2 regions of the Ligilactobacillus saerimneri genome follow, and region 1 is predicted to be linked to the other one. Evidence: predicted binding sites of a transcription regulator. Region 1 holds the regulator's gene; the other holds the start of a gene.
What was found. The regulator HrcA, encoded in region 1, represses chaperone genes, less so after heat shock. The targets are predictions, from matches to a motif close to TTAGCACTCNNNNNNNNNGAGTGCTAA.

Region 1 (15,048 bases):
TAACCCATACGACAAGTCATCATTGAAAGATGTGGAACATGCTTTGTTAGCTGCTAACTTAGGTATTTCCCCAGCGAATGATGGTGATGTTATTCGTCTAGTTATTCCACAATTAACAGAAGAACGGCGGAAAGAAATTGCTAAGGAAGTTAAAGCCAAGGCCGAAGAAGCTAAGGTTGCAATTCGGAATATCCGGCGTGATATCATGGATGCTTTGAAGAAGAGTGAAAAAGACGGTGAATTAACTGAGGATGATTTGCACGATTTAGAAGATGTAGCACAAAAGGTTACTGATCAATCAATTAAGAATATCGATGCCATCCGTGCCGAAAAGGAAAAAGAAATTCTGGAAGGCTAATTTAGTAAGCAAAGAGGACATAAAAAGGCAATCCCAGGTAGCTTGACTGCTGTTTTGCCTTTTTTTATTTTATGAAATTGCAAGGATAGATATAATGGTAGACAATAATCAAGAAATTATTATGGACCGAGTGCCAGCTCATGTGGCTATTATTATGGATGGCAACGGTAGATGGGCCAAAAAAAGATTTCTGCCACGAATTGCTGGTCATAAAGAAGGGATGGAAACTGTACGTAAGATTACGCGGGCAGCAAACGACTTAGGTGTAAAAGTTTTAACTCTTTATGCATTTTCAACTGAAAACTGGAAAAGACCATCAAAGGAAGTCAACTATTTGATGAGTTTGCCCGTGACCTTCTTTAATAAATTTGTACCTGAATTAATCGCTCAAAATGTGCGTGTGAATGTTATGGGGTATATTGATCAATTACCTGTAAAAACACAACAAGCTGTTAAGGATGCGATTGCTAAAACAGCAAACAATACAGGAATGGTACTTAATTTTGCTCTTAATTATGGGGGAAGGGCAGAAATTGTTTCAGCTGTTCAAAATATTGCCCAAAAAGTTGCTGCCAAGACTATGGATGTTGCTGATATTGACGAACAAGTGGTCAGTCAGGCATTGATGACCGGAAGTTTGGGCCAATATGCTGATCCTGATCTTTTGATTCGTACGAGTGGTGAAGAACGAATTTCTAACTTTTTGCTCTGGCAATTAGCATACAGTGAGATGGTATTCACTGATGTTTTATGGCCAGACTATTCTGCTGAAGATCTTAAATACGCTATAATTAAATACCAGCAACGTGACCGCCGCTTTGGTGGTGTACAAGAAAAGGAGAGCGAATAAATGAAACAAAGAGTTATTACTGCAGTAATTGCATTAATTATTTTTATTCCATTACTGTATGTAGGCGGAATGCCATTTGCAATTTTAGCAACTCTTTTAGGGTTGATTGGAATTTCAGAAATTTTAGTCATGAAAAAGAAGTTATTGGTTTCGCCAGAAGCGATTTTGGCTTTCTTAATGACCTTTACACTGGTAGAGCCCGTACCAATGTTGGGACATATTGATCGTACCGCTGTATTATCGATCTGTTCTTTATGCATGCTATTGTTAACTGTTACCTCTAAGAATCGTTTCAGTTTTGATGATGCGGGGGTATTGATTTTAGGTTCCTTATATGTCGGAATGGGTTTCCATTATATGATTATGGCGCGTGATGCAGGTCTTTTGACAATTTTGTACGCTTTTTTGATTGTTTGGTTAACCGATTCAGGTGCTTATTTAATTGGAAGAAAAATTGGTAAACATAAATTAGCCCCACATGTTAGCCCCAATAAAACGTGGGAAGGTTCAATTGGTGGAACAGTACTAGCAGTGCTTGTGTTAGCTGTTTACTTGTATTTCTTCCCACAACGGTACTCATATTCAATGATGTTGTTGTTGACATTGATTTTCTCAGTTGGTGGACAGTTAGGCGATCTAGTAGAATCTGCTTTGAAACGCCATTATGGAGTTAAAGATTCAGGAAAGATTCTTCCTGGCCACGGGGGGATTTTAGATCGTTTTGACTCGATCATGTTTATTTTACCGATTATGTTTTTGCTAAATGTAATTTAGTATGTAAATGAAAGGGGCCAGAGTTTGGTTAAAACAGTTATTGCATTTATCATTATTTTTGGCGTTCTGGTCTTTGTCCATGAATTTGGGCATTATTTCTTTGCGCGGCGAGCTGGTATTTTGGTACGTGAATTCTCCATCGGAGTGGGACCGAAGTTATTTGCTTTTCGCCGTGGTTCAACGACATTTACCATTCGGATTTTGCCCCTAGGGGGATATGTGCGTTTAGCGGGACTGGAAGATGATCAGGATTACCTTCAAAAAGGAATGCCGATTGTAGTGGCACTGGACGATAATAACCACGTTGTGCGAATTGATGCTTCAAAGAAGCACCACTTGATGACTGGGATGCCACTTGAAGTGACTGCTTGGGATTTAGAAAAAGAATTATGGCTTGAGGGGTACACTGATAGTGAAGAAAATGATTTGCGCCGGTTATCAGTTGATCATGACGCTACGATTATTGAAGCTGATGGAACCGAGTTACAGATTGCACCATTAGATGTGCAGTTTCAATCCGCAAGCGTCATGAAGCGGATAATCACCAATGCAGCCGGTGCGTTTAATAACTTCTTACTTGCGATTATTGCTTTCTTTTTAATCGCGGTCCTTCAAGGGGGCGTAGCTAGTAGCACCAATCAAGTCGCTAAGGTGATGCCTCATTCGGTTGCTGCCGATGCAGGGATTAAGGCCAATGATCGAATTATAAGAATTAATGGTGATAGGACAGCAACTTGGGACCAAGTGGCCACAGCTATTGGCAACCATCCTGGTAAAAAAATTACAATCACTGTTCAGCGCAAGCATGATACACATGAAATCGCCATGACCCCGCAAGTTAAAATAGAAAACGGACGCAAAACAGGGATCATTGGAATCACTGCTAAACTGGAATATGATCGGTCACCGGGAGCAATTATAGGTTATGGTTTTAAGGAAACTGCTACGATGGTTGCAACAATCTTTAGTGCATTGGGGCGGATGTTCACCCATGGAGTAAGTCTAAACGACTTTGGGGGACCAGTCGCAATGTATTCCTATACTTCGGAAGCAGCCCAATATGGGGTGTTGAGTGTAGTTGGTTTGTTGGCTGTTTTGTCAGTTAATTTAGGAGTAGTCAATCTTTTGCCCATTCCAGCACTAGATGGTGGTAAAATATTGTTGAATATTATTGAAGGTGTCCGGGGAAAACCACTTGATCCGGAAAAAGAAGGCCTAATCACTATGATTGGCTTTGGGTTCTTGTTGCTATTGATGATTTTTGTTACATGGAATGATTTCCAACGGTTTTTCCTGCATTAAAAAATAATTGATAATTTGAAAGGGGATTTGTTCAGATAATGAAGCAATCCAAAGTACTGATACCAACGTTGAAAGAGGTACCAAGTGACGCAGAAACTATCAGCCATCAGTTGATGTTGCGTGCCGGCTATATTAAACAAGTTTCTGCAGGTGTATATGCATATCTGCCATTAGGGTATAAAGTTTTACAGAATATTGAAAAGATTATCCGTGAAGAAATGGAAAAGATTGATGCCATTGAAATGCTAATGCCAGATGTGATTCCAGCAGAACTTTGGCAAGAATCAGGACGATATGATACATACGGGCCTGAATTATATAAGTTTAAAGACCGCCATGACCGGGACTTTATTTTGGGACCAACTCACGAAGAAACATTCACAACGTTAATTCGGGATACAATTAAATCCTATAAGAAGTTGCCATTAGTTCTCTATCAAATTCAGATGAAATACCGGGATGAAAAGCGGCCTCGGAACGGTCTTTTGCGGGGACGTGAATTTCTGATGCAAGATGCTTATTCATTTAGTACAGATGATGAGAGTTTAGATCAAATCTTCATGCAAATGGATAAAGCTTATCAAACAATATTTGACCGGTGTGGTCTAGATTATCGGGGAATCATTGGCGATGCCGGCGCTATGGGTGGTAGCCATTCCAAAGAATTCCAAGCAATTGCTGATATTGGTGAAGATATTATTGTTTATTCTGACCAGAGTGATTATGCTGCTAATATTGAAATGGCTAAGAACTTGCGGACATTACAGCAATCACACGAGCAACCAAGTGAGCTAAAGAAGGTGCCAACACCAGGAGCTAAGACTATTGATGAAGTGGCTCAGTTCTTGGACCTAGATACGGGAAACATGATCAAGACGTTATTGTTTGTAGCTGATGACGAACCGGTACTGGTTTTGATGCGGGGCAATGATCAAGTAAATGAAGTTAAATTAAAAAATACTCTGCACGCAAATAATTTACGGCCTGCAACTGATGAAGAAGCAGTTACTTATTTAGGAGCTGACTTTGGTTCCTTAGGCCCAGTAGGTGTGTCAGGAGTTAAGACCTTGGCGGACTTGGACATTGAAAAAATGGTTAATATTGCCGTTGGTGCTAACGAAAATGGATTCCATTACTTGAATGCCAACCTTGACCGTGACTTCACAGTTGATGAATTTGCTGATTTGCGGACAGTTCAAGAGGGAGAATTATCTCCTGATGGTGAAGGTAAACTGCAATTCACTCGTGGAATTGAAATTGGACACATTTTTGAACTGGGGACCAGGTACTCTGACTCAATGAAGGCATTGGTATTGGATGAAAACGGCCGTCAGTTGCCAGTTAAGATGGGATCATATGGGATTGGGGTTTCACGGCTCCTATCTGCAATTGTTGAGCAATACAGTGATGAAAACGGGATCACATGGCCACGATCAATTGCACCATATGATATTCATGTGATTCCAGTCAACGTTAAGAAAGCTGAACAGAGAGAATTAGCGGAACAAATCACTGCTGACTTGGAAGCACAAGGTTACCGAGTATTGGAAGATGACCGTAAGGAACGGGCAGGAGTTAAGTTTGCTGATGCTGACTTGATTGGTTTGCCTGTGCGTATCACTGTTGGTAAGAAAGCCAGTGAAGGAATCGTTGAGATTAAGTTGCGTAAAACGGGTGAAACATTAGAAGTCAAGACTGATGAATTACTCAACTCATTAGCAATTTTATTAAAAGATAAGCAATAATCTGGTACAAGGGTCCTCTATCATGTATAACGATACGTGGTAGAGGATTTTTAAACGCTCAAAATGATAGTGAAAGGAGATAGACTGTGGCAGAAGATAAAAAGACACTGTTTCATAATTTGTTAGATCAGATTGCATGGTCACAGGATGAACGGGGAGTATTTGCGGATGCGACGATTGATGAAGTGGATGTGCATACGCAGTCGCAACGTTGGGATTTTCATATCACTCTTGATGATATTCTTCCATACGCGACTTTTTTACGCTTTGAACAAAGTATTAGCAAGGCATTCGCACATATTGCACCGGTGCGCTTGTTCATTCAAGCTCGTAGTGCGCAGGTAACTACACCTGATTTAGGAGATTATTGGCCATGGGTCATTGCCAATACGGGACTCAATTCCCCATTACTGGCTGAAATTGGTCGAAGTCAAGCTCCATACCTAGAAGAAAAGCGGGTATTTATAACTGTTGAAAATGATGTGATCAAGAATTTTCTTGTGAATCAAGCTTTAGGTCCAATTGAAGAAGCATATCAGCGAGTGGGCTTTCCGCGCTTTTCTATTAAGACCTTAGTTGACCAGACTAAATCGCAAGAGAAGATCCAACAGTTACGCTCAGAAAAAGCAAAAAACGACCAAGAGTTGGCGCGCCGAGCGATGGAAGCTATTAAGAAACAAAATCAGCAACATCCAAAAGCAGCTAAGCCACAAAATAGTGTTTCCGGACCTACCCAGTTAGGGACACAGATAAAAGATACGGAACCGATTCGGCAAATGATTACGATCCAGGAAGAAGAGCGGATGGTAGTTGTTCAGGGATACATCTTTGACAAAGAAATTCGAAAGTTTCGTTCAGGGCGACAACTTCTCTTGATAAAAGTCACTGATTATAGCTCGTCAATGATCGTCAAAATGTTTTCACGGGGTGAAGATGACGAGGCACTGTTTGCTACGATTGAAACCGGACAATGGGTCAAAGTTCGGGGAAGTGTGCAAGAAGATGATTATAGCCATGATTTGACTATTACCGCTAAAGGAATTCAACAAGTTGAACATGCTAGTCGTCAGGATACAAGTCAGACCGGTAAGAGAGTCGAGCTTCACCTCCACTCCAATATGAGTATGATGGATGCCACTACTAGCATTGGGGCTTATGTCAAACAAGCACTCAAATGGGGGCATAAAGCAATTGCAATTACCGATCATGGTACTCTGCAGGCATTTCCTGAAGCACATAATGCTGCTAATGGAAAAGATATTAAGATCCTGTATGGGGTTGAAGCCAACCTAGTAGATGACGGGATTCCAATTGCATATAATGAGGTGCATCGGAACTTAAAAGAAACAACGTATGTAATCTTTGATACAGAAACGACGGGTTTATCTGCACGCTATGACAAAGTGATTGAATTGGCTGCTGTAAAGATGCAGGGTGGAACTGTAATTGACCGTTTCGATGAATTTATTGATCCAGGCCATCCGCTATCACAGACGACGATCAATTTGACAAGTATTACCGATGAGATGGTAAGAGGGTCAAAAACGGAAGAAGAAGTCTTTCGGATGTTTAAAGACTTCTGTCGTGACGCAGTGATTGTTGGACATAATGCAACTTTTGACGTGGATTTCATGAACGTCGGATATCAGCGGCATGGGATGGATCCTATTACAGAACCGTGGATCGATACTTTACCACTGGCCCGTTTCCTTTATCCAGAAATGCGGGGCTTTAGATTAAATACTTTAGCCAAGAAATTGAATGTAACTTTGGAACACCATCACCGCGCGATTTATGATGCTGAAGCTACCGGGTACATTTACTATGCGATGCTTAAAGATGCTGAAACTAGGTTTGAAATTCAGTATCATGATCAGTTTAATGAACATATTGGTGAAAATGATGCCTATAAGCATGAACATCCTAGCCATGCCATAATTTTGGCGCAAACACAAGCTGGTTTGAAAAACCTCTTTAAATTGGCTTCTGAGTCAATGGTTAATTATTTTTATCGTGTGCCACGCATTCCCCGTTCTTTGTTGCAGAAATACCGGGAAGGGCTTTTGGTCGGGAGTGCATGCGCTGAAGGCGAAGTATTTACTGCGATGATGCAAAAGGGTTATCAGGATGCAAAGGAAAAAGCTGCTTTCTATGACTATTTGGAAGTTCAGCCTAAAGCCTTGTATCAGCCATTAATTGAACAAGAATTAGTGAGAGATGAGCATAACCTTGAGGAAATCATTGCTAATATGGTAGAACTGGGGCACGAACTAGGAAAACCAGTAGTTGCTACGGGTGATGTTCATTTCATGAACAAAGAAGACAGTATTTATCGGGAAGTATTGATTAACTCACAGGGAGGAGCCAATCCTTTAAATCGGCTACGACAATTGCCTGACGCTCATTTCCGAACAACTGATGAAATGCTGGCAGACTTTGCCTTCTTAGGTCAGGAAACGGCGCAAGAAATAGTGATCGATAATCCTAACAAGGTAGCCGATATGGTAGATGAGATCTCTCCAGTTAAGGATAAATTGTACACGCCTAAAATGGAGGGAGCGGAAGACAATATTCGCAATCTGACAATGAATACAGCCCATGAATGGTACGGTGATCCCTTGCCGGAGATCGTAGATCAACGGCTGCAAAAAGAATTGAAGTCGATCATTGGGAATGGGTTCTCAGTGATTTATCTGATTTCGCAAATGTTAGTGTTTAAATCCAATAAGGATGGATACCTGGTTGGTTCACGGGGATCTGTCGGTTCAAGTCTAGTGGCTACAATGACAGGGATTACAGAAGTTAACCCTTTGCCACCACATTACCGGTGCCCACAGTGTAAGTGGTCTCATTTCTATGTCAAAGGAGAATATGGTTCTGGATATGACTTGCCAGATAAAGATTGTCCCGAGTGTGGTGCCCACTTGATTAAGGACGGGCAGGATATTCCTTTCGAAACCTTCTTAGGATTCAAAGGGAATAAGGTTCCTGATATCGATTTGAATTTCTCTGGGGATTACCAGCCGATTGCCCATAATTATACTAAAGTTTTGTTCGGAGAAAACAATGTTTTTCGGGCAGGAACAATCGGTACTATTGCAGATAAAACAGCATATGGCTATGTTAAGGCATATGAGCGTGATAAAGGATTGCATTTACGTAATGCGGAGATTGATCGTTTGGCCAAAGGAACAACAGGGGTCAAACGGACTACGGGGCAACACCCAGCCGGAATTCTGGTTGTACCTGATTATATGGATATTTATGATTTTACTCCTATCCAATACCCAGCCGATGATCAGACAGCAGCTTGGAAGACAACGCACTTTGACTTCCACTCTATTCACGATAATATCCTGAAATTAGATATTTTAGGCCACGATGATCCGACGATGATCAGAATGTTGCAAGATCTTTCGGGAATTGATCCTAAAACTATTCCAATGGATGATCCGGGAGTGATGAAGCTCTTTTCTGGGACAGATGTTCTGGGGGTAACACCTGAACAGATTCAGTCAAAGACAGGAACACTCGGTGTGCCAGAATTTGGAACACGATTTGTGCGTGAAATGTTAGATCAAACGCATCCAGACACTTTTGCTTCCTTATTAAAGATCTCTGGTTTGTCACACGGGACAGATGTGTGGTTAGGTAACGCTCAAGATCTGATTAAAAACGGGACAGTGACGATTGAAAATGTTATCGGTTGTCGTGATGATATCATGATGGATTTGATTCACTATGGAATGCCAAATGATTTGTCCTTTAAGATCATGGAACACGTTCGGAAGGGACGGGGGATTCCAGATGAGTGGCAAGAAGAAATGAAGAAGAATGTTCCTGATTGGTATATTGATGCTTGCTTGAAAATTAAGTACATGTTTCCTAAGGCCCATGCGACAGCGTACATTATGATGGCCTTGCGGATTGCATATTTTAAAGTTTATTTCCCAATTGTGTATTATGCAGCTTACTTCTCAGTTCGGGCTGACGATTTTGACCTTGTGGCTATGTCTCGTGGGAAAGAAGCAGTTAAAGAAGCAATGAAGGAAATTAATGATAAAGGGAACGATGCATCTGCTAAAGAGAAAAATCTGTTGACAGTGTTGGAACTAGCTAATGAAATGCTTGAACGCGGTTTTAGTTTCAAGATGGTTGATTTGGATAAGTCGGATGCTGCTGATTGGTTGATTGACGGTAAAAATTTGATTGCCCCATTCTCAGCTATTCCGGGCTTAGGTTTAAACGTAGCTAAGCAAATTGTTGCTGCGCGGGAAGAAAAACCATTCTTATCTAAAGAAGATCTTGCACAGCGGGGCAAAGTTTCGCAAACTTTGATTGACTTTATGGATACCAATAATGTTCTAGCAGATTTACCTGACGCTAATCAGTTAAGCTTGTTCTAATTAAGAATTTATAAGACGGTTTGTGTTTTTTAGGCACAGACCGTTTTTTTTTGAAAAATTAATTAGGAAGAATGTTTGAATATTTCTTAGCACTCGCTTGACAACACTGCTAAATGAAGGTATATTTGATAATGTAATTTAGCACTTGATCTATTTAAGTGCTAAAAAGAGGTGATGATGATGTTAACGAAACGGCAGTTGTTAATTTTGGAAGCAATAATTCGAGATTACACAAGTGCAGGTCAGCCTATTGGCTCAAAGACGTTGCAGAATCAATTACCAGTTCATGTAAGTTCAGCGACTATTCGTAATGAGATGGCGACTTTAGAAAAATTAGGATACTTAATTAAAGAGCATTCTAGTTCTGGTCGTTATCCATCTCTAAAGGGGTATCGTTTCTATGTTGACCACCTGGTTAAACCAGAAAAGATTAACAAAGAGGATATTCAAGGGATTAGAGCATCGTTTGGAAGTGAATTTCAAAAGGTGGACGAAATTGTTGCTACTTCAGCTCGTGTTTTATCAGAGATCACTAATTATACTGCTATCTCATTGAAGCCGGATTCAAAAGAAGTCCGTTTGGAAGGTTTTCGGATGATTCCTTTTGGTGAGCAACAGGTGATGGTGATTTTGGTCACGAGTGATGGTTCGGTGGAAAGTCAGATTTTCTCCTTACCTGAAGGTATCACTGGGGAGGTTTTGGAACCAGTGATAAGAATTATTAATGACCAGGTAGTTGGCTATCCACTTAGTCAGATTGCTGACCGCTTACAAGAGAGTATCGTTTTGCTGACCAAGTATCTACGGCAACCAGAAGGCTTTCTTGATGTATTTGGTCGGGCTTTGGATAAGTCGCTCCAAAGTCAATTTTATGTTGGTGGCAAGATGAACTTACTGAACTTTATTGATAGTGATAATGTTGATCAAGTCAAAGCATTATATTCACTAGTTGATCATTCGCAAGATATCAGTGCTTTGTTAGGTGATGTTGGACCGAATGATATTACTGTCAAGTTTGGTGACGAGCTACAGAACCAACCAGGGAATTATAGTTTGATTTCTGCTCATTACAATATTGAAAACCATGGGCAAGGGATCATTGCATTATTGGGGCCAACTAATATGCCATACTCGAAGCTGATTGGCTTGTTAGGAGTGTTCAGACAGGAATTGACCCAACGCTTGATCGATTATTATCGTAATCTTGATAGTTAGAAAAGGGGTGTTGGTTTGACTGAGAAAGATAAGCAAGCTAAATCAGTGGAAACAACAGTTGATGAGAAAAAAGAAACTGCTACTGCTGCACAGAAAGAGCAAGATGATACTGCAAAACTGTTAGCAGAATTGCAGCAAAAGAATGAAGAACTAGAAAATAAGTATCTGCGTGCAGCTGCGGAGATTCAAAATATGACCCGGCGTTTCAAAAAAGAGCAAGAACAGTTGCTTAGATACGAGGGTCAAGCACTAGCGCGGGATATTCTTCCTGTGGTCGATAACTTGCAACGTGCACTCTTAACTGAAGCAGATGACGATGCTTCGCGCCAACTTAAGCATGGAATTGAGTTGGTAGCAAAAGACTTAGAGAAGGCATTGAAAGATAATAAAATCACTCAAATTGATGCCTTGAATCAACCTTTTGATCCACAATTTCACCAGGCAGTTAAAACTGTTCCGGCTGAAAATGAAGATCAAAAAGATCATGTCATTGAAGTGTATCAAGAAGGTTACTTACTGAGAGACCGCGTATTGAGACCAGCAATGGTTGTTGTGGCACAATAAATTACGAGAGAGGTAGAAAGCATATGTCAAAGATTATTGGTATTGACTTAGGGACAACTAACTCTGCAGTAGCTGTCCTTGAAGGTAAGGATCCAAAAATTATTACTAATCCAGAAGGAAATCGGACTACTCCTTCCGTTGTTTCTTTCAAGAATGGTGAACACCAAGTAGGGGAAGTGGCTAAGCGGCAAGCTATCACTAACCCCGATACAGTTTCATCCATTAAGAGTCACATGGGTGAAGCAGGCTACAAAGTGAATGTGGCTGGCAAAGATTACACTCCTCAAGAAATTTCTGCAATGATTTTACAATACATTAAGGATTATGCAGAATCATATTTGGGAGAAAAAGTTACTGAAGCTGTTATTACTGTTCCAGCTTACTTTAATGACGCACAACGGCAAGCAACTAAGGATGCTGGGAAGATTGCTGGTTTAGATGTTAAGCGGATCATTAACGAACCAACTGCAGCTTCTTTGGCTTATGGCTTGGATAAGCAAGATAAAGATGAAAAGATTTTAGTTTATGACCTTGGCGGGGGTACTTTTGACGTTTCTATTCTTGAATTAGGGGACGGTGTATTCCAAGTATTGTCTACTAATGGGGATACTCACCTTGGTGGTAATGACTTTGACCAAGCAATTATTGATTGGTTGGTTGCTGAGTTTAAGCGTGATAATGGCATTGATCTTTCTCAAGATAAAATGGCAATGCAACGGTTGAAGGATGCAGCTGAAAAGGCAAAGAAGGATCTTTCTGGGATTCAATCAGCACAAATCTCACTACCATTTATCACTGCTGGTGCTAATGGACCATTGCACTTAGAGACTACTTTAACTCGGGCTAAGTTCAATGAATTAACTGCTGACTTAGTTGAACGGACTAAGGCACCAGTTATGAACGCATTAAGTGATGCGGGCTTATCTGCTTCTGATATTGATGAAGTGATTTTGAATGGTGGTTCAACTCGGATTCCTGCTGTTCAAGAAATGGTTAAGAACTTAATGGGTAAGGAACCTAACCACTCAATTAACCCTGATGAAGCCGTAGCTTTAGGGGCTGCTATTCAAGGTGGTGTGATTACTGGTGATGTTAAAGACGTTGTCTTGTTGGATGTTACACCATTGTCATTAGGGATCGAAACAATGGGTGGTGTCTTCACTAAGTTGATTGACCGGAATACCACAATCCCAACTTCTAAGAGCCAAGTATTCTCTACTGCAGCTGACAACCAACCTGCTGTGGATATTCACGTTCTCCAGGGTGAACGGCCAATGGCTGCTGATAACAAGACTTTGGGTCGGTTCCAATTGACGGATATTCCACCTGCACCACGTGGTGTGCCACAAATTCAAGTGACATTTGATATTGATAAGAATGGTATTGTTAATGTATCAGCTAAGGATATGGGCACTAACAAGGAACAAAAGATTACTATCAAGAGTTCCTCAGGTCTTTCAGATGAAGAAATCGAACGGATGGTAAAAGAAGCTAAGGAAAACGAAGCTTCTGACAAGAAGCGCAAGGAAGAAGTTGATTTGCGCAATGAAGTAGATCAATTACTCTTCACTACTGAAAAGACGCTCAAGGAATTGGACGGCAAGGTTTCAGCTGATGAAGTAAAGAAGGCTGAAGATGCACGGGATGCATTGAAGAAAGCTCAAGAAGCCAACGATCTTGAAGCAATGAAGACGAAGAAAGATGAATTGAACAATGTCATTCAAGAACTCTCCGTCAAGTTATACCAACAAGCTCAACAAGCACAAAATGATGCACAAGCTAATGGTAATAACACAACAAATAATGATGACAATACTGTTGATGGTGATTTCAAAGAAGTTAACCCAGACGACAAAAAGTAATTAGTTAAATAATTATTGATAGAAAGTCAAGGCCAGTCGGTGGGCTTTGACTTTTTATTTTTAAATATGCTAGTCTTTTGATAGTATTTTGTCCGTAAGGTTGGAGGGTAATTATGGCAGAACAGATTGATCCATATAAAGTTTTGGGCGTTTCTAAAGATGCGTCTGATGCAGATATTAAGAAAGCATATCGGCACTTATCTAAAAAGTACCACCCTGATCTTAACCATGAGGCAGGGGCAGAAGAAAAGTTTAAGCAGGTTAATGATGCTTATGATATTCTCAAAGATCCACAAAAGAAAGCTCAGTATGACCAGTTCGGTTCTACTGGCGGTCAAGGCTTCGGTGGTGCCGGTGGGTATGGCAATGCTGGCGGTTTTGACGGCTTTGGTGGCTTTGGCGATATGGGTGACATCTTTAGTTCATTCTTTGGTGGTGGCCGGACGCAATCACGAACAGCACCACGACAGGGACGTGATCTCCAATATACTTTGAATTTAAAGTTTGAAGAAGCTATCTTTGGTAAAAAAGAAACTATCAAGTATAGCCGCCAAGCAGAATGTAAAACTTGTCATGGTTCAGGTGCTAAGGCAGGCACTTCACCTGTCACATGTTCTAAGTGTGGCGGTCGTGGCTTTATCCAAGTACAACGGCAAACACCGTTGGGACGGGTGATGACACAACAGGAATGTGATGTTTGTCATGGTACTGGTAAAGAGATCAAAGAAAAATGTGAAGTTTGTCATGGGGTTGGACATGTTTCCGAACAACATGAAGTTGAAGTCACTATTCCTGCTGGGATTGAGAACGGTAACCAGATGCGGTTACAAGGTCAAGGTGAAGCAGGAATTAATGGTGGTCCTTATGGTGATCTTTATATCATCTTTGTAGTTGAACCAAGTAAGATTTTCGAACGGGACGGAGCCGATATTTACTATGAACAGCCAATCAGTTTCGTGCAGGCTGCTCTGGGAGACGAGATTCGAGTTAAAACCGTCCATGGTGATGTCGATATGAAAATCCCTGCGGGGACACAGACAGGAACTGTATTCAGATTACGTGGGAAAGGAGCTCCACGTTTGCGTGGTAAAGGGAACGGTGATGAAAAAGTCACTGTAACGATTGAGACACCAAAGAAACTAAACAAGAAGCAAAAGTTAGCATTGAAGGCTTTTGCTGAAGCTTCTGGTTTTAAGCCAGCAAATGAAAAGGGTTCTTTTTTTGACCGACTAAAAAATCTGTAAACGATATTTAATGGCGGGACTGATCTAACAGCTTTAGATTAGACCGTCATTTTTATTATATAACAATATATAGTGATTCGGTGTATTGACAATGCCATATATAGTGGTATTATAGGTAGGTCATATTTTAGAGAGAGAGGTTGATTACTTGTGAAAAGTGAGCGCAATATTCAAGAAAATTATTTTGTGTGGCTTTGGAATCAGTTAAAGGGATGGCCAGTCCAAAACTACATGTTATGGTTTTTTGCTTTTGGATTTCAGTTGGCGTTATTGGTTAGCCAACCATTTACCACAGTAACTGTGGTTACATTTATTGGGACAATGTTAGGGACAGCTTGTGTGCTAGCCATCAATGCTACTAAGGCAATTAATGGCTGGTTAGGATTGATTTCTGCAGCATGCTTCATCTATGCCAGCTGGGCAGCCAAAAACTATCTTGCAATTTTTGAACAAGTTGCCTACATTATCACCTTAGACTTACCGGTTATCATTGCGATTAATTCATGGAATGATGATACTAAGAATAATTTACGGAAGTTCGGCGGAAAAGAATGGTTGGTTGCAATTATCGGTACAGTAATCGTATATGTTGTTTCAGGGTTCTTGATTGGGCATTATACCAATGATCCTCGTCCATGGATTGATGCGATTAGCTTTGCAATTTCCTTGACTGCTGGTATCATGTGTTTCTTGCGTTACAGCAACCAATATTTTTGGTGGTTAGCTTC
Region 2 (15,048 bases), 260 kb from region 1:
CTACTTTTTTATATGAATCAGTCTGGGATATTTTGGGCTTTATCCTCCTTATTAGCTTGCGGCACCGACTACACTTATTCAAGCAGGGAGAAATTTTCTTGGCTTATCTTATCTGGTATGCACTCGGACGCTTCTTCATTGAAGGAATGCGGACGGATAGTTTGATGCTGGGGGCCTTGCGAGTATCACAATGGCTCTCCTTACTGCTCTTTATTGGAGCAATAATAGTTGGAGTTTGGCGGCGACGCAATGATCCTGCTTTAGCGTGGTATCTGGATGCTGAGGATTGATTTTTTCTAAATAAGAGCATATAATTTAGTCACTAACAAAAAGTAAGTTATAATTAAATTGAATTCAAGCGTGAAAGAGAGTGAAACGCATGGCAAACAAAAAATATGACGTGATTGTAATTGGGGCAGGTCCTGGTGGGATGACTGCAGCTTTGTACGCTTCACGCGCTAACTTATCAGTATTAATGCTTGATCGCGGTGTTTACGGTGGTCAAATGAATAATACTGCGGAAGTTGAAAACTATCCGGGCTTCAAGTCAATCTTAGGTCCAGATTTGGCCAAAGAAATGTATGATAGTTCAACACAATTTGGCGCAGAATATGCGTACGGGACGGTTACCGGAGTAACTGTCCAAGCGGACGGGACTAAGTTGGTTACAACAGAAGATGATACTTTTGAAACCAAGGCACTAATTATTGCTACTGGATCAGAGCACCGCAAATTAGGTGTTCCTGGCGAAGAAGAATATGGTGGCCGGGGTGTTTCGTACTGCGCGGTCTGCGACGGAGCTTTCTTTAGAAATAAAGATGTTGCAGTAGTCGGCGGTGGCGATTCAGCCATTGAAGAAGGGACTTATTTAGCACAAATCGTTGATAGTGTTAACGTTTTCCACCGGCGTGATCAACTGCGGGCACAAAAGATCTTGCAAGATCGTGCCTTTGCAAATGAAAAGATGCACTTTACATGGGATACGGTCGTAACTGAAATCGTTGGTGATGGGCAAAAAGTTACTGGAGTTAAGACCCATAATAAAAAGACAGGTGAAGACCGTGAAGTGCCAGTGGCAGCTGTCTTTATTTATGTTGGGATTTTACCAATCACTGAACCATTCAAGGATTTGGGGATCACTGACGAAGAAGGCTGGATTGTTACTGACGACCAGATGAAGACCAAGATTCCGGGGATCTTCGCTGTGGGGGATGTCCGCAAGAAGAACTTGCGTCAAATCACAACTGCTGTTGGTGATGGTGGTATTGCCGGACAACAAGCATTCAATTATATTGAAGAAACTAAATAACCAAGATGAATGACCAGCTGGGGAGAATTGTTTCTGCCTAGCTGGTTATTTTTTTGTGGAAATTTTATCGAGAAATAACTTGGAAAAATTAAATGAAATTTGACGTAAGAAGTTAGATTTAGGTGGTAGATACCCGGCATATAGTAAAATAGGTGCTAAATGAGGAAGAATATGATCAATACAGCGCATATTTATATATATGTCGGGTCTAAAAGGTAAAAAGAGATACTAGTGCGCAAATTAGATAATAAAAAATGATTTTAAATGAGAAACAACAGAGAAATAAGAAAACGCTACAAAAATATAGTATAATGATCGTGTCTTAATTGAATTGATGTGAGGAGCGATTTTTTTGAGCTGGAAAGATACATATCAAAAATGGAACGAATTTCAAGGTCTTGATCAGACTTTGCGGGCTGAACTAGATAGTTTAGCTGGCAACGATAAAGAACTAGAGGATGCTTTTTATACGCCGATGGAGTTTGGAACTGCAGGAATGCGGGGCGTCTTAGGCGTTGGCATCAACCGGATGAATATTTACACTGTGCGGCAAGCTACTGAGGGATTGGCACGATTTATGGATCAATTAGATGCTGTTACCCGGCAACGGGGGGTAGCGATTAGTTATGATTCGCGTCATGGTTCACGAGAATTTGCCTATGATTCAGCTCGGGTCTTGGGTGCGCACGGGATCCCGACTTATATTTTTGAAAGTTTGCGGCCTACACCCGAATTGTCATTTACTATTCGGCACCTGAATACCTACGCAGGGATCATGGTTACGGCTAGTCATAACCCTAAGCAGTACAACGGCTATAAGATTTATGGGGAAGATGGGGCACAGATGCCACCGAAGGAATCTGATTTGATTACTAAATATATCCGGAGCGTCGATGATCTCTTTATGATTAAATTGGCTGATCAGGAAGAATTACTGACCAATAACCTGATGACGATCATTGGCGATGAAGTCGACCGGGCTTATCTAGACCATGTTAAGACGGTTACGATTGATCATGATTTAGTTGCCCAAGAAGGGAAACAAATGAAGCTAATCTTCACGCCACTACATGGGACTGGGGCTAAGATTGGATCACAAGCTCTCCGGGAAGCGGGCTTTGAAGAATTTACTATGGTTCCAGAACAAGCACAACCAGATGGAGATTTTAGCACAGTAGCTAAACCTAATCCTGAAGATCCAGCTGCCTTTGATATGGCAATTGCTTTAGGCAAAAAGGAAGGGGCGGACCTGCTGATTGCGATTGACCCTGACGCCGACCGGTTGGGGGCTGCTGTTCGGCAACCTAACGGTGATTACCAATTATTAACTGGAAACCAAATCGCCGCCTTGCTGCTGGATTATATTTTGGCAGCTAAGCAGCGGCAGAACACCCTGCCAGCTAACGCGGCAGTGGTGAAGTCGATCGTTTCTAGTGAATTTGCCACGGCGATTGCAGACCACTATGGCGCCAAGATGATCAATGTATTAACTGGCTTTAAATTTATCGCTGAACAAATTAAAGAATACGAACAAACCCAAAACCATACCTTTGAATTTGGCTTTGAAGAAAGTTTTGGCTATTTAATCAAACCATTTGTGCGGGATAAGGATGCCATTCAATCTACTGTGATGTTGGCTGAAGTAGCAGCTTACTATAAGCACCAAGGCATGAACCTATATGATGGCTTACAAGCCTTGTTCAATAAGTATGGATATTTTGCTGAAAAGACAATCTCTCATGTTTTAGCTGGGGTTGAAGGGCCAGCTAAGATTGCTGCCATTATGGCTGACTTCCGGGCCAATGCGCCAGCAGCATTTGCTGGGGTAGCAGTGGCAGCTGTCGAAGATTTTGCTAGCGGCGAAAAGAAGTATGCCGATGGGCATGTTGAAATGATGACCTTGCCAAAAGCTAACGTCTTGAAGTATCTGTTGGCTGACGGCAGCTGGATTGCTGTTCGGCCTTCAGGAACTGAACCAAAGATCAAGTTCTATATTGGTGCTCAAGATAATACAGCGGCCGGTGTCCACGCCAAACGCCAATCCTTTGAAAAAGCAATTACGGAATTTTTGAATAAGTAGGTTTGCTCATAAGTATGGGTTGACTTAAAAAGCAGGGGCTCTATTTAATCCCCTGTTTTTTTGTGATTAAAAATGGATAAGGAACAATTAGAAGACAAAATTAATTAGAAAGTATGTTCGCTGTGGTAGAATTACCTTATGAATTATTTGTTACGGGAGTGAACATGATGATTACTAAGCGCGCTAACCGACCGTTTAAACTAGTGTCTAAGTATCAGCCGACTGGTGATCAACCCCAAGCGATTGCAACGCTCAGTCAGGGGATTTTAGCCGGAGAAAAAGCCCAAATTTTGTTGGGAGCCACTGGGACAGGGAAAACCTTTACAATTTCGAATGTAATTCAAAAAGTGAATAAGCCTACTTTAGTTTTGGCCCATAATAAGACTTTGGCTGGACAATTATATAGCGAATTTAAAGAATTTTTCCCTGATAATGCCGTCGAGTATTTTGTTAGTTACTACGATTATTATCAACCGGAAGCATACGTTCCTTCGAGTGATACCTATATTGAAAAAGATGCAAGTATTAATGACGAAATTGACCAACTGCGGCATTCAGCGACCAGCTCTTTGCTTGAGCGTAATGATGTGATCGTTGTAGCCTCGGTATCTTCCATTTTTGGTTTGGGGGATCCACGTGAGTATGCAGAGCACGCTCTTTCTTTACGCACTGGGCAGGAAATACCACGCGATCAGGTCTTGCGGGAATTGGTTGATATGCAGTTTGATCGCAACGACATCGATTTCCAGCGGGGACGGTTTAGAGTACGGGGAGACATTGTCGAACTGTATCCTGCTTCGCATGATGAGCGGGCTTTGCGGATTGAATTTTTTGGTGATGAAATTGATCGGATCCGGGAAATCGATCCTTTGACGGGAGAAGTCTTTGGCGATCGGGACCATATTGTGATTTTCCCAGCGACACACTTTGTTACGAACGATGCAACTTTGGAGACGGCAATCACAGGGATTGAGGCGGAACTAAAGGAACGGGTAGCGGAACTGACTGCGCAGGGGAAATTATTGGAAGCCCAACGTTTGCAACAACGGACAACTTACGACATTGAGATGCTACGCGAAGTCGGTTACTGCAATGGAATTGAGAATTATTCTCGTTTCATGGAAGGGCGTAAGGCCGGTGAACCGCCATATACTTTGCTAGATTTCTTCCCAGATGATTTCTTGATTGTAGTTGATGAATCACATGTAACGATGCCCCAGGTTCGGGGAATGTATAACGGTGATAAGGCTCGAAAACAGATGCTGATTGACTATGGGTTCAGACTTCCAAGTGCACTGGACAACCGGCCATTGACCTTGAGTGAATTTGAACGCCGGGTGCACCAAATCGTCTATATGTCAGCTACTCCTGGTCCGTATGAGCAAGAACAAACAGACCATGTGGTTGAGCAAATTATCCGACCAACAGGACTATTGGATCCAACGATTGAAGTCCGACCAGTGATGGGGCAAATGGAAGATTTGGTGGGAGAAATTAATCAAAGAGTAGCAAAAGACGAGCGGGTTTTTGTCACAACTTTGACTAAGAAAATGGCAGAAGATTTAACTGACTATTTCAAAGAACTAGGGATTAAGGTTAAGTACTTACACTCAGATATCAAGACTTTAGAGCGGACGGAGATCATCCGCGACTTACGGTTAGGAAAATTTGATGTTTTAATTGGGATCAACCTCTTGCGGGAAGGAATCGATGTACCAGAAGTATCATTGATTGCTATTCTTGATGCTGATAAAGAAGGTTTCTTGCGGAATGAACGTTCGTTGATTCAAACGATTGGCCGGGCTGCGCGGAATGCTCATGGGCATGTCATTATGTATGCCGATACTGTCACGGCTTCAATGCAAGCGGCAATTGATGAAACGAAAAGACGGCGGACACTACAAGAGCAATATAATCAGGAACATGGATTGGTACCACAGACAATCAAAAAACCAATTCGGGCAGCTATTTCACCGGTGACTAAGAGTGAAGCTGAGCGGGATGAACAAGCTAACTTGGCCGATATTAAATTCAATACGCTCAGCAAGGATGAGCAGCACCAGATTATTGCTAACTTGCAAAAGCAAATGAAAGAAGCAGCTAAAAAGCTGGACTTTGAAGAAGCGGCAGCATTACGGGACACAATTTTAGAATTACAATCTGAAGCTAAAAAATAATTTTAAGGGGGAAATGGTGTGGTACAGAATAAGATTAGTATTCGGGGAGCACGTGAGCATAATTTGCAAAACGTTAACCTCGATATTCCCAAGAACAAGCTCGTAGTTATGACGGGTCTTTCCGGTTCGGGGAAGAGTTCGCTAGCATTTGATACGCTGTATGCCGAAGGACAACGGCGGTATGTTGAGAGTTTATCTTCATATGCACGACAATTTTTAGGCCAGATGGATAAACCAGATGTTGATTCTATTGATGGTCTGTCACCGGCAATTTCGATTGATCAAAAGACAACTTCTAAGAATCCCCGTTCGACTGTGGGGACAGTAACGGAGATTAATGATTATTTCCGTTTGTTATGGGCTCGGGTCGGAACTCCGATCTGTCCCAACGATGGGCATGTAATTGAAAGCCAATCACCTGAACAGATGGTTGACCGGGTATTACAACTGCCAGAGCGGACGCGGATGCAAATTATGGCTCCGGTTGTCCGCGCTAAGAAAGGCCAACATAAAAACTTACTGGCTAAGATTAAGCGGGAAGGCTTTGTTCGGTTAATTATTGATGGTGAACCCCATGAGATTGAAGAAGACATTGAACTAGACAAAAACAAGAAGCATGATATTGCAGTGGTTGTTGATCGGATCATCCTCAAAGAGGGAGTTCGGTCCCGGTTGTTTGATTCATTTGAAGCAGCCCTGAAACTAGCCGGAGGTTATGTAGCTGTTGATATTATCGGGGGCGAAACCCTGCAGTTTTCAGAATATTTTGCTTGCCCTTACTGTGGCTTTACGATCGGGGAATTGGAACCGCGGCTGTTCTCGTTCAATGCTCCGTTTGGAGCTTGTCCCGACTGTGATGGATTAGGGGAAAAGCTGGAGGTAGACTTTGACTTAGTCGTGCCTGACCCAAGCAAAACCCTGAATGAGGGTGCATTAGCACCATGGAGTTCAACTTCTTCAAAGTATTATCCAACGATGCTTCAGCAAGCATGTGCTGAGTTTGAAATTGATATGGACACACCGTTCAATGAACTTCCCCAGGCGCAACGAGACCTAATCCTTTATGGGAGTGGGGACAAGACCTTCCATTTCCATGTGTTGTCAGATTTTGGTGGGATTAAAGATGTTGATATGGCATTTGAAGGAATTATGAATCTCATCGACCGCCGCTACCGCAATTCTGCTAGTGACTTCACTACTAATAACATGCGGCAGTATATGACGAGCTTGACTTGTCAAACTTGTCAAGGTTACCGCTTAAATCCCAAAGCGTTAGCTGTCAAGATTGCGGGAAAGCATATCGGGGAAGTGTCCGACCTAGCTATTGGTGCTAGTTTAACCTTCTTTAAGCATTTGGAATTTAGCGATCAGAAACAAGAGATTGCTCGACCAATTCTCAAAGAAATAATCGACCGCTTGACTTTCTTAGAAAATGTGGGCTTAGATTACTTAACGTTGAGTCGTTCCGCCCGGACTCTTTCTGGGGGTGAAGCCCAACGGATTCGGTTAGCAACCCAGATTGGATCGAACCTTTCCGGGGTAATGTATATTCTCGATGAACCATCGATTGGTTTGCACCAACGCGACAATGATCGGCTGATTGCATCCCTCAAGAAGATGCGTGATCTCGGTAATACCTTGATTGTGGTTGAACATGACGAAGATACAATGCGGGCAGCGGATTATATTGTTGACATGGGTCCAGGAGCTGGCGAATTAGGGGGTAAAGTTATGGCTGCCGGGACCCCCAAACAGGTAGCCCGGTCCCGGCGTTCTTTAACTGGGCAGTACTTAGCAGGCAAAAAGTATATTCCGATCCCGGCGCACCGACGTGAAGGTAATGGTAAAGTAATCCGTGTGTTAGGAGCTGCTGCCAATAATTTGCAGCAGATTGATGTTACTTTTCCATTAGGGAAATTCATTGCGGTAACGGGAGTATCTGGTTCAGGTAAATCAACCCTGGTTAACCTAATTTTGAAGCGGGCCCTAGCTCAAAAATTGAACGGTAACTCAGCCAAGCCTGGAAAGTATCAGCGCTTAGAAGGGATTGAAAATATCGACAAAATCATCGATATTGACCAAAGCCCAATTGGGCGGACACCGCGTAGTAATCCGGCGACCTATACCGGGGTTTTTGATGATATTCGTGGTTTATTTGCCCAGACTAACCAGGCCAAAATGCGGGGTTATACTAAGGGACGTTTCTCCTTTAATGTTAAAGGTGGTCGGTGTGAAGCCTGCAAGGGTGATGGTATCATCAAAATTGAAATGAACTTCTTGCCGGATGTCTATGTCCCATGTGAAGTATGTCACGGGACACGGTATAATTCGGAAACTTTGGAAGTAGAATATAAAGGGAAAACAATCGCTGATGTGTTGAACATGACAGTGAGTGAAGCGTTGAAATTCTTTGCAGCAATTCCTAAAATTCGGCGGAAACTCCAAACGATTGCTGATGTTGGACTAGGGTATGTTCATTTAGGTCAATCAGCAACAACCCTTTCTGGGGGGGAAGCTCAACGGATGAAGTTAGCATCAGAATTGCACAAGCAATCAAATGGCAAAACCTTTTATATTTTGGATGAACCGACTACCGGCCTTCATGCTGATGATATTAAACGGTTGTTAACCGTGTTAGAACGGCTAGTGGATAAAGGCAATACAGTCTTAGTAATTGAGCACAACCTGGATGTAATCAAGACTGCTGATTACTTGATTGATCTTGGCCCGAACGGGGGTGAAGGCGGCGGGCAAATCGTCGCCCTAGGGACACCGGAAGAAGTTGCTCAAGAACCAGCAAGTTATACCGGCCAGTACCTGCAGCGGGTTTTAGCTACAGGGCACTACGAAAAAAATAACTAGCGGCACTATGAAGGGAGGTTGAACGCAGAACTATTTTCTGGTCAGCCTCTTTTTGCTTACGCAAGTTATTCCAGAATGATCCAGAGAAAATTAAAAGTGGTCAACGTGAGTGATTACACCAATGACTGCAACTCACTTTTTTAAAGGGAATGTGGTATACTTCAATGATGATATTACAGGGGAGGTAGCAGGGAGTTGCTACCGCTTGCGAAGAAGACATTTAATTTATAGGACGGTAAGGTGAGAAAATGACAGCAAATTATCGGAGTGTCTTTGATATTATTGGCCCAACAATGATCGGACCTTCCAGTTCCCATACTGCGGGGGCGGTCAAGATCGGGCGGGCAGCCCGCAAGATATTTGTGGGCCAATTTCACACCGTTCAAGTTGACTACTATGAATCATTTGCAGCAACGCATAAAGGGCACGGGACCGACTATGCAATCATTGCTGGAGTTTTAGGTTTTAAAGAAGACGATCCGCGGGTTCCTGATGCAGTTACAATTGCACGGGACCGGGGGATTAAGATTGTTTTCATTGAGCATACCATTCCTAGCCCAATTGGACACCCCAATACGGCGATTGTGACGCTTGAAGGGCACCACGAAAAAATCAAGCTGGCAGGTTGTTCAATTGGGGGTGGAACGATAGAAGTTCGGCAAATAGAACTTTTAGGACAAAGAATTAAACTTCGCGGGCCATTACCAACTTTAGTTTGTATGGGACCACGTAAGAATTTGTTATTAGCTGAAGAAAAATTAAAGAATGAACATATCAATGTTCTTCATAAGCGACTTTCGAAGTTTAAATATGAGTTTATTCAGGAATTGAATACAGATAAGTTAACTCCGCCGCAAACACTAAATAAGTTGGCACAGATGTGTTCACGGATAATCGAATTATAGAGAGGTAATGGCGATGTATCAGACGGTAGCAGATTTAATTGCAGCTGCAGAACGACAGCACCAGCCCTTATGGCGCTTAGTGCTTGACCAAGAAATGGAATATAGTAAGCAACCAGAAGCGGCAATTATGGAACGGATGCGGGGACAACTGCGGGTAATGGAAGAAGCGGCCCGTAAAGGAGCTGCAGGGGTTCAGTCACCAACTGGATTAAGTGGTGGTGACGCCGCAAAGATCAAACGTTACCGCGAAAATGGTGGCGGGTTAGCGGGAGATACCATGCTTTGGGCGATTCAAAATGCGATCGCAACTAATGAGGTTAATGCTGCTATGGGAGTGATTTGTGCCACGCCAACAGCGGGATCGTCCGGAACAATCCCCGGTACTTTGTTTTCCTTAGATCAACGTTTCCACTATACGGATGATGAAAAAGTTCACTTTTTGCTAACTGCGGGAGGCTTTGGGATGATTACCGCTAATAATGCAATGATCGCCGGAGCGACTGGAGGTTGTCAGGCTGAAGTAGGCAGTGCATCGGCGATGGCAGCTGCAGCTGCAGTTGAAATCAATGGTGGGACACCGCGGCAATCAGCAGAGGCTTTTGCGATGGCAATGAGTAACCTTTTAGGTTTGGTTTGTGACCCAGTAGCAGGTTTGGTTGAATTACCGTGTGTCAAACGCAATGTTGCTGGTGCAGTTAATGCTTTAGCGGCGGCGGACATGGCTCTGGCAGGGATCTCAAACCGAATCCCAGCCGATGAAGTAATTGATGCAATGCGCCGTATTGGCAAACAGATGCCGGCTTCGTTGCGGGAAACCGGGCGAGGCGGAATTGCGACTACGCCGACAGCCTTGAAAATGAAGATGCGAATTTTTGGCGAAGATGTCACTAATGAAGATGATGGCGCCGTAAAATAAGATGAAACACCCGGTATGATATAATAAAAAGAGTCAATTTGAGGAAGTGGTATGATGGGGGAACAAATTCAATTAGTTATTATTACAGGAATGAGCGGTGCTGGTAAGACCGTTGCAATGCAAAGCTTCGAAGATTTAGGCTATTTTTGCGTTGATAATATGCCACCAGCACTGTTACCTAAGTTTTGGGAATTGGTACAAGAATCAGGTAAGATCACTAAGATTGCCCTGGTGATTGATTTACGGTCCCGGGCTTTTTATGATGAAATAATTGAAATGTTACGCAATATCAGTGATGATGGACAGATTGAACCGCGGATCCTTTTCTTAGACTCATCTGATGCTGAATTGGTATCCCGGTATAAGGAAACACGTCGTGCTCATCCGTTAGCAATGGAGGGGCGGATCCTAGATGGAGTTCATTTGGAACGGAAGTTATTGGCTGACATAAGGGGACAAGCGCAGATCATCATTGATACAAGCGACCTATCGCCGCGTCAGCTACGGGAAGAAATTTTCCATAACTTTGAAACGCAGAATAGTTCGCCTTTCCATGTAGTGGTGATGTCATTTGGATTCAAGTATGGGATTCCAATTGATGCTGATATTGTGATGGATGTCCGCTTCCTCCCTAATCCATTTTACATTCCTAAGCTTCGTCCTAAGACAGGGTTAGACCAGGATGTGTATGATTATGTAATGGCATCTGAGCGAACAGAGGAATTTTACCAACGCTTTATTGGACTGTTGCAGTATGTATTGCCAGGTTATGTTGCCGAAGGCAAGTCCAGTGTCACCATTGCGATTGGGTGTACTGGTGGTCAGCACCGGTCCGTTGCTTTGACCGAGCGGGTGGGGCATGCACTAGCTGATGATTATCAAGTACGGATTGCCCACCGGGATGTGGAGAAGCATAAGCAGGAAAAGGCAGGAAAGACGAATGAAAAGTAATTGTCAAAGAAGGAAACGGCCGCGGATTGTGGTGATCGGTGGCGGGACAGGTCTCCCGGTGCTGCTTAAGAGTCTTCGTAAGCGGGATGCAGACATTTCAGCGGTGGTTACAGTTGCCGATGACGGTGGATCTTCGGGGGTTATTCGCGATTATATCAACGTAGTCCCACCTGGCGATATTCGTAATTGTTTAGTGGCGCTGTCCAACCTTCCAGAATTTGAAAAAAAGATTTTTCAATACCGGTTTAAATCTGAAGATAAGTTCTTCTCGGGGCATGCGATTGGCAATTTAATCATTGCCGCTATCTCTGAGATGGAGGATGAAGGGATATTTACAGCTGTCCAACTTCTTTCTGAGATGATGAAGGTGGATGGACATGTTTATCCAGCCGCTGAAGAAGCACTAACCTTAAATGCAGAATTTACTGATGGGACCACAGTGGCTGGGGAAGCTGAGATCACCCACGCTGACAAGATGATTAAGCGCGTGTGGGTGACAGCTAATGATGGAAGTGAGCCCCAGGCAATGCCTGAAGTGATCCAGGCCATTGAGGAAGCAGACCAGATAGTCTTGGGACCGGGAAGTTTATTTACGAGTATTTTGCCAAACTTGATGATTAAGAATGTCGGACAAGCAGTTTGTCAGACTGAAGCAGAAGTGGTTTATATCTGCAACATTATGACCCAACTAGGGGAAACAGAGCACTTTACTGATGCCGACCATGTTCGGGTTCTCAATAGTCACTTGGGGCAAAACTTTATTGACACAGTTTTGGTTAATACTGAACCAGTTCCTCAAGATTACATGGATCGCCAAAAATATGACGAATACCTGTACCAGGTTAAATATGATTTCAAGGGGTTGCGGGCCCAAGGTTGTCGGGTGATTTCGGATAACTTTTTACAGTTGCGCGATAAGGGTGTTTTTCATAACGGTGATCAAGTTGTTGATGAGTTGATGCGCCTTACGGGCCGGCCGTTGTCATGGCGCAGTGATAATTTTAATTAAAATAAGGGGGTGTTAGCCGGATGTCTTATGCCAGTGACGTAAAGAAGGAACTGACACGTTTAGAAGTTCATATGGACAATGCTAAGGCGGAATTGATGGCTTTAATCCGAATGAATGGTTCGGTCAGCATTGTGCAACATCATTTTGTGCTCAATGTCCAAACGGAGAACCCGGCGATTGCCCGGCGTATTTATCAACTGCTCAAGCAGTTTTACGATGTCGAAAGTGAGTTGCTGGTTCGGCGGAAGATGAAGCTTAAAAAGAATAACCTGTATATTGTACGTTTAAAGTCAGGCAGTGACTATGTACTTAATGATTTGGATATTCTTGCCGGTTTTCAAGTGAAAAAGACCGTACCAGTTGACTTACTGAAAAATGATGCGATGGTTCGATCGTACCTGCGGGGGGCATTTTTGGCTGCCGGATCGGTAAATAATCCCGAAACCAGCCGTTACCACCTGGAAATCTATTCGTTGTATGAAGAACATAATCAGATGATTTGTGAAATGATCAACCGCTACCACCTAAACGCCCGGGTTACTGAACGCCGAAGTGGGTATATTACCTACCTCAAAGAAGCCGAAAAGATTGCTGATTTCTTGCAACTCATTGGAGCGACTAACTCGATGTTACGCTTTGAAGATATTCGGATCGTCCGCGATATGCGTAATTCAGTAAATCGAATTGTGAATTGCGAGACAGCTAATATGAATAAAGTAGCTGACGCAGCTAATAAGCAACTAGCTAATATACGGTATATCGAGCAAACGGTGGGGTTGGAACACTTACCACCAAAATTGCAAGCAGTTGCTGTTGCGCGGATTGCCAACCCAGAAGTCAGCCTTAAAGAATTGGGAGAATTAATTTCTGGGGGACCCATCTCCAAGTCGGGGGTTAACCACCGCTTACGAAAGCTCAATGAATATGCGGAAAAGCTACGTTCAGGTGCTGGAGTATAAAAAAATTAACAACATGTAAAAATTTTACTTGTCAAACGATGATTCGTGGGGTATAGTATTACTTGCATGTTGATATTGCGTCCTTAGTGTAATGGATCGCACGCGAGATTCCGGTTCTCGAAATCGGGGTTCGACTCCCCGGGGACGCACTACTTGTTGAGGCCACATGGTAATTACCATGTGGTTTTTGTTTTATCTACTCGAGCAAACAGATGAGCATAATTGCATATGGATTTAATCAGAACATATAATTTGACCATTACTGACCAAAAGAGTAAACTAGCAGTATATTCAAAGGAGTGCTAAACTCAACTTATACACAAATAGGTTATCAGGGAGGTTTACGGAATGAACTTAGTTCCTACAGTTATTGAACAATCTTCTCGTGGCGAACGAGCTTATGATATTTATTCACGGTTGTTGAAGGATCGGATCATTATGGTATCTGGTGAAATCAATGATGATATGGCTAACGCTATCATCGCCCAGTTACTTTTCTTAGATGCACAAGATTCTGAAAAAGATATTTACATGTATATCAACTCACCAGGTGGATCAGTTTCTGCTGGTTTGGCGATTTATGACACTATGAACTTTGTTAAAGCGGATGTGCAAACCATTGTAATGGGGATGGCTGCTTCAATGGCATCTGTATTAGCAACCGCTGGGACCAAGGGTAAGCGGTTTGCTTTACCACACTCTGAAATCATGATCCACCAACCTCTAGGTGGGGCTCAAGGGCAATCAACTGAAATTCAGATTGCGGCTCAACATATCCTCAAGACGCGGGAATTAATCAATCAAATTTTGGCTGAACACACAGGACAAACAGTTGATAAGATCAATGAAGATACTGATCGGGACAACTTTATGACTGCTCAACAAGCCTTAGAATATGGTTTGATTGACCAAGTGATGGTTAACAAGAGTAAATAACGAACATTAAATTGAAATAAGTATTCTAATTCGGGATTTAATCCCATTGAAGCCGTGATGTGATGCGCATTACGGCTTTTTCTGTCTGTGTGGAAAAATCGCTTACTTTTCTTGCAAAATTAAAATTCACCTGATATAATTCAAAGTGTAATCGAGGTATGGGGATGATTCTGTGAGTCATGTTTATACTTTGTTTTTTTGGAATCACTGGGTCGTTTGACGGCACTGATGGTCAAAAAACGTCCCATAAGAAAGAGGAACTTGCTATGAACCAGGATTTAAAATGGGTCAAAGCCATCGCTCCTGATATGGTCGATGTCATTGAACAACGCTTTAATGTCCTGCGCAATATTGATTGGTCAGCTCCTATTGGCCGGCGGACGCTCGCTCAGAGCTTAGACATTAGTGAGCGTGTGTTGCGAACTGAAACCGACTTTTTGAGAAAACAAGACTTGATTACATCAACAAGGTCTGGAATGGTTTTGACTGCTAAAGGAAAAGAAACTGTTCGGGGTTTGGCCCCATTGATTGAACAACTATCAGGGATGCAGCAGTTAGAGCGGCAGTTATGCCGCAAACTTGGTTTACGCCAATGTTATGTTGTGCCTGGAGATAGTGATCTCCAGTTCCAAGTAGTTGACGCAATGGGCAAAGTATTAAATAATAAACTTAAAGACCTTTTACCCGCAGGAACAAATGTTATCGCAGTAATGGGTGGGTCAACAATGGCTGAAGTTGCTAAACAACTAACAGCTGATCTTTCTGTTAATCGTCAGTTGACTTTTGTTCCTGCTCGTGGGGGTGTCGGTGAACGAATCGACATCCAGGCAAATAATATTAGTGCTCAGATGGCATTGCGGACTAATAGTTTGCACCGCGCTTTGTATGTGCCAGAGCACGTGAGCGAGGATACTTATCGACCTTTACTTGCTGAACCAAGTGTT

Region 2: clpP (ATP-dependent Clp endopeptidase proteolytic subunit ClpP) is a predicted target of HrcA. The motif match lies at 13,448-13,474, and genes of this name have one in related genera.

The regions. Positions count from the first base shown of each region.
Region 1 covers NZ_CP144759.1:634,431-649,478, forward strand. Annotated here, with positions in the region: gene frr (ribosome recycling factor) at 1-358, shown strand, start outside; gene V3C97_RS03080 (isoprenyl transferase) at 453-1,208, shown strand; gene V3C97_RS03085 (phosphatidate cytidylyltransferase) at 1,209-1,982, shown strand; gene rseP (RIP metalloprotease RseP) at 2,007-3,284, shown strand; gene V3C97_RS03095 (proline--tRNA ligase) at 3,323-5,029, shown strand; gene V3C97_RS03100 (PolC-type DNA polymerase III) at 5,116-9,435, shown strand; gene hrcA (heat-inducible transcriptional repressor HrcA) at 9,616-10,650, shown strand; gene grpE (nucleotide exchange factor GrpE) at 10,666-11,214, shown strand; gene dnaK (molecular chaperone DnaK) at 11,238-13,076, shown strand; gene dnaJ (molecular chaperone DnaJ) at 13,190-14,320, shown strand; gene pnuC (nicotinamide riboside transporter PnuC) at 14,471-15,048, shown strand, end outside.
Region 2 covers NZ_CP144759.1:378,890-393,937, forward strand. Annotated here, with positions in the region: gene lgt (prolipoprotein diacylglyceryl transferase) at 1-290, shown strand, start outside; gene trxB (thioredoxin-disulfide reductase) at 380-1,309, shown strand; gene V3C97_RS01790 (phospho-sugar mutase) at 1,662-3,389, shown strand; gene uvrB (excinuclease ABC subunit UvrB) at 3,557-5,566, shown strand; gene uvrA (excinuclease ABC subunit UvrA) at 5,585-8,428, shown strand; gene V3C97_RS01805 (serine dehydratase beta chain) at 8,677-9,333, shown strand; gene sdaAA (L-serine ammonia-lyase, iron-sulfur-dependent, subunit alpha) at 9,347-10,249, shown strand; gene rapZ (RNase adapter RapZ) at 10,304-11,200, shown strand; gene V3C97_RS01820 (gluconeogenesis factor YvcK family protein) at 11,190-12,209, shown strand; gene whiA (DNA-binding protein WhiA) at 12,230-13,168, shown strand; tRNA gene V3C97_RS01830 (tRNA-Arg) at 13,246-13,317, shown strand; gene clpP (ATP-dependent Clp endopeptidase proteolytic subunit ClpP) at 13,517-14,104, shown strand; gene V3C97_RS01840 (sugar-binding transcriptional regulator) at 14,371-15,048, shown strand, end outside.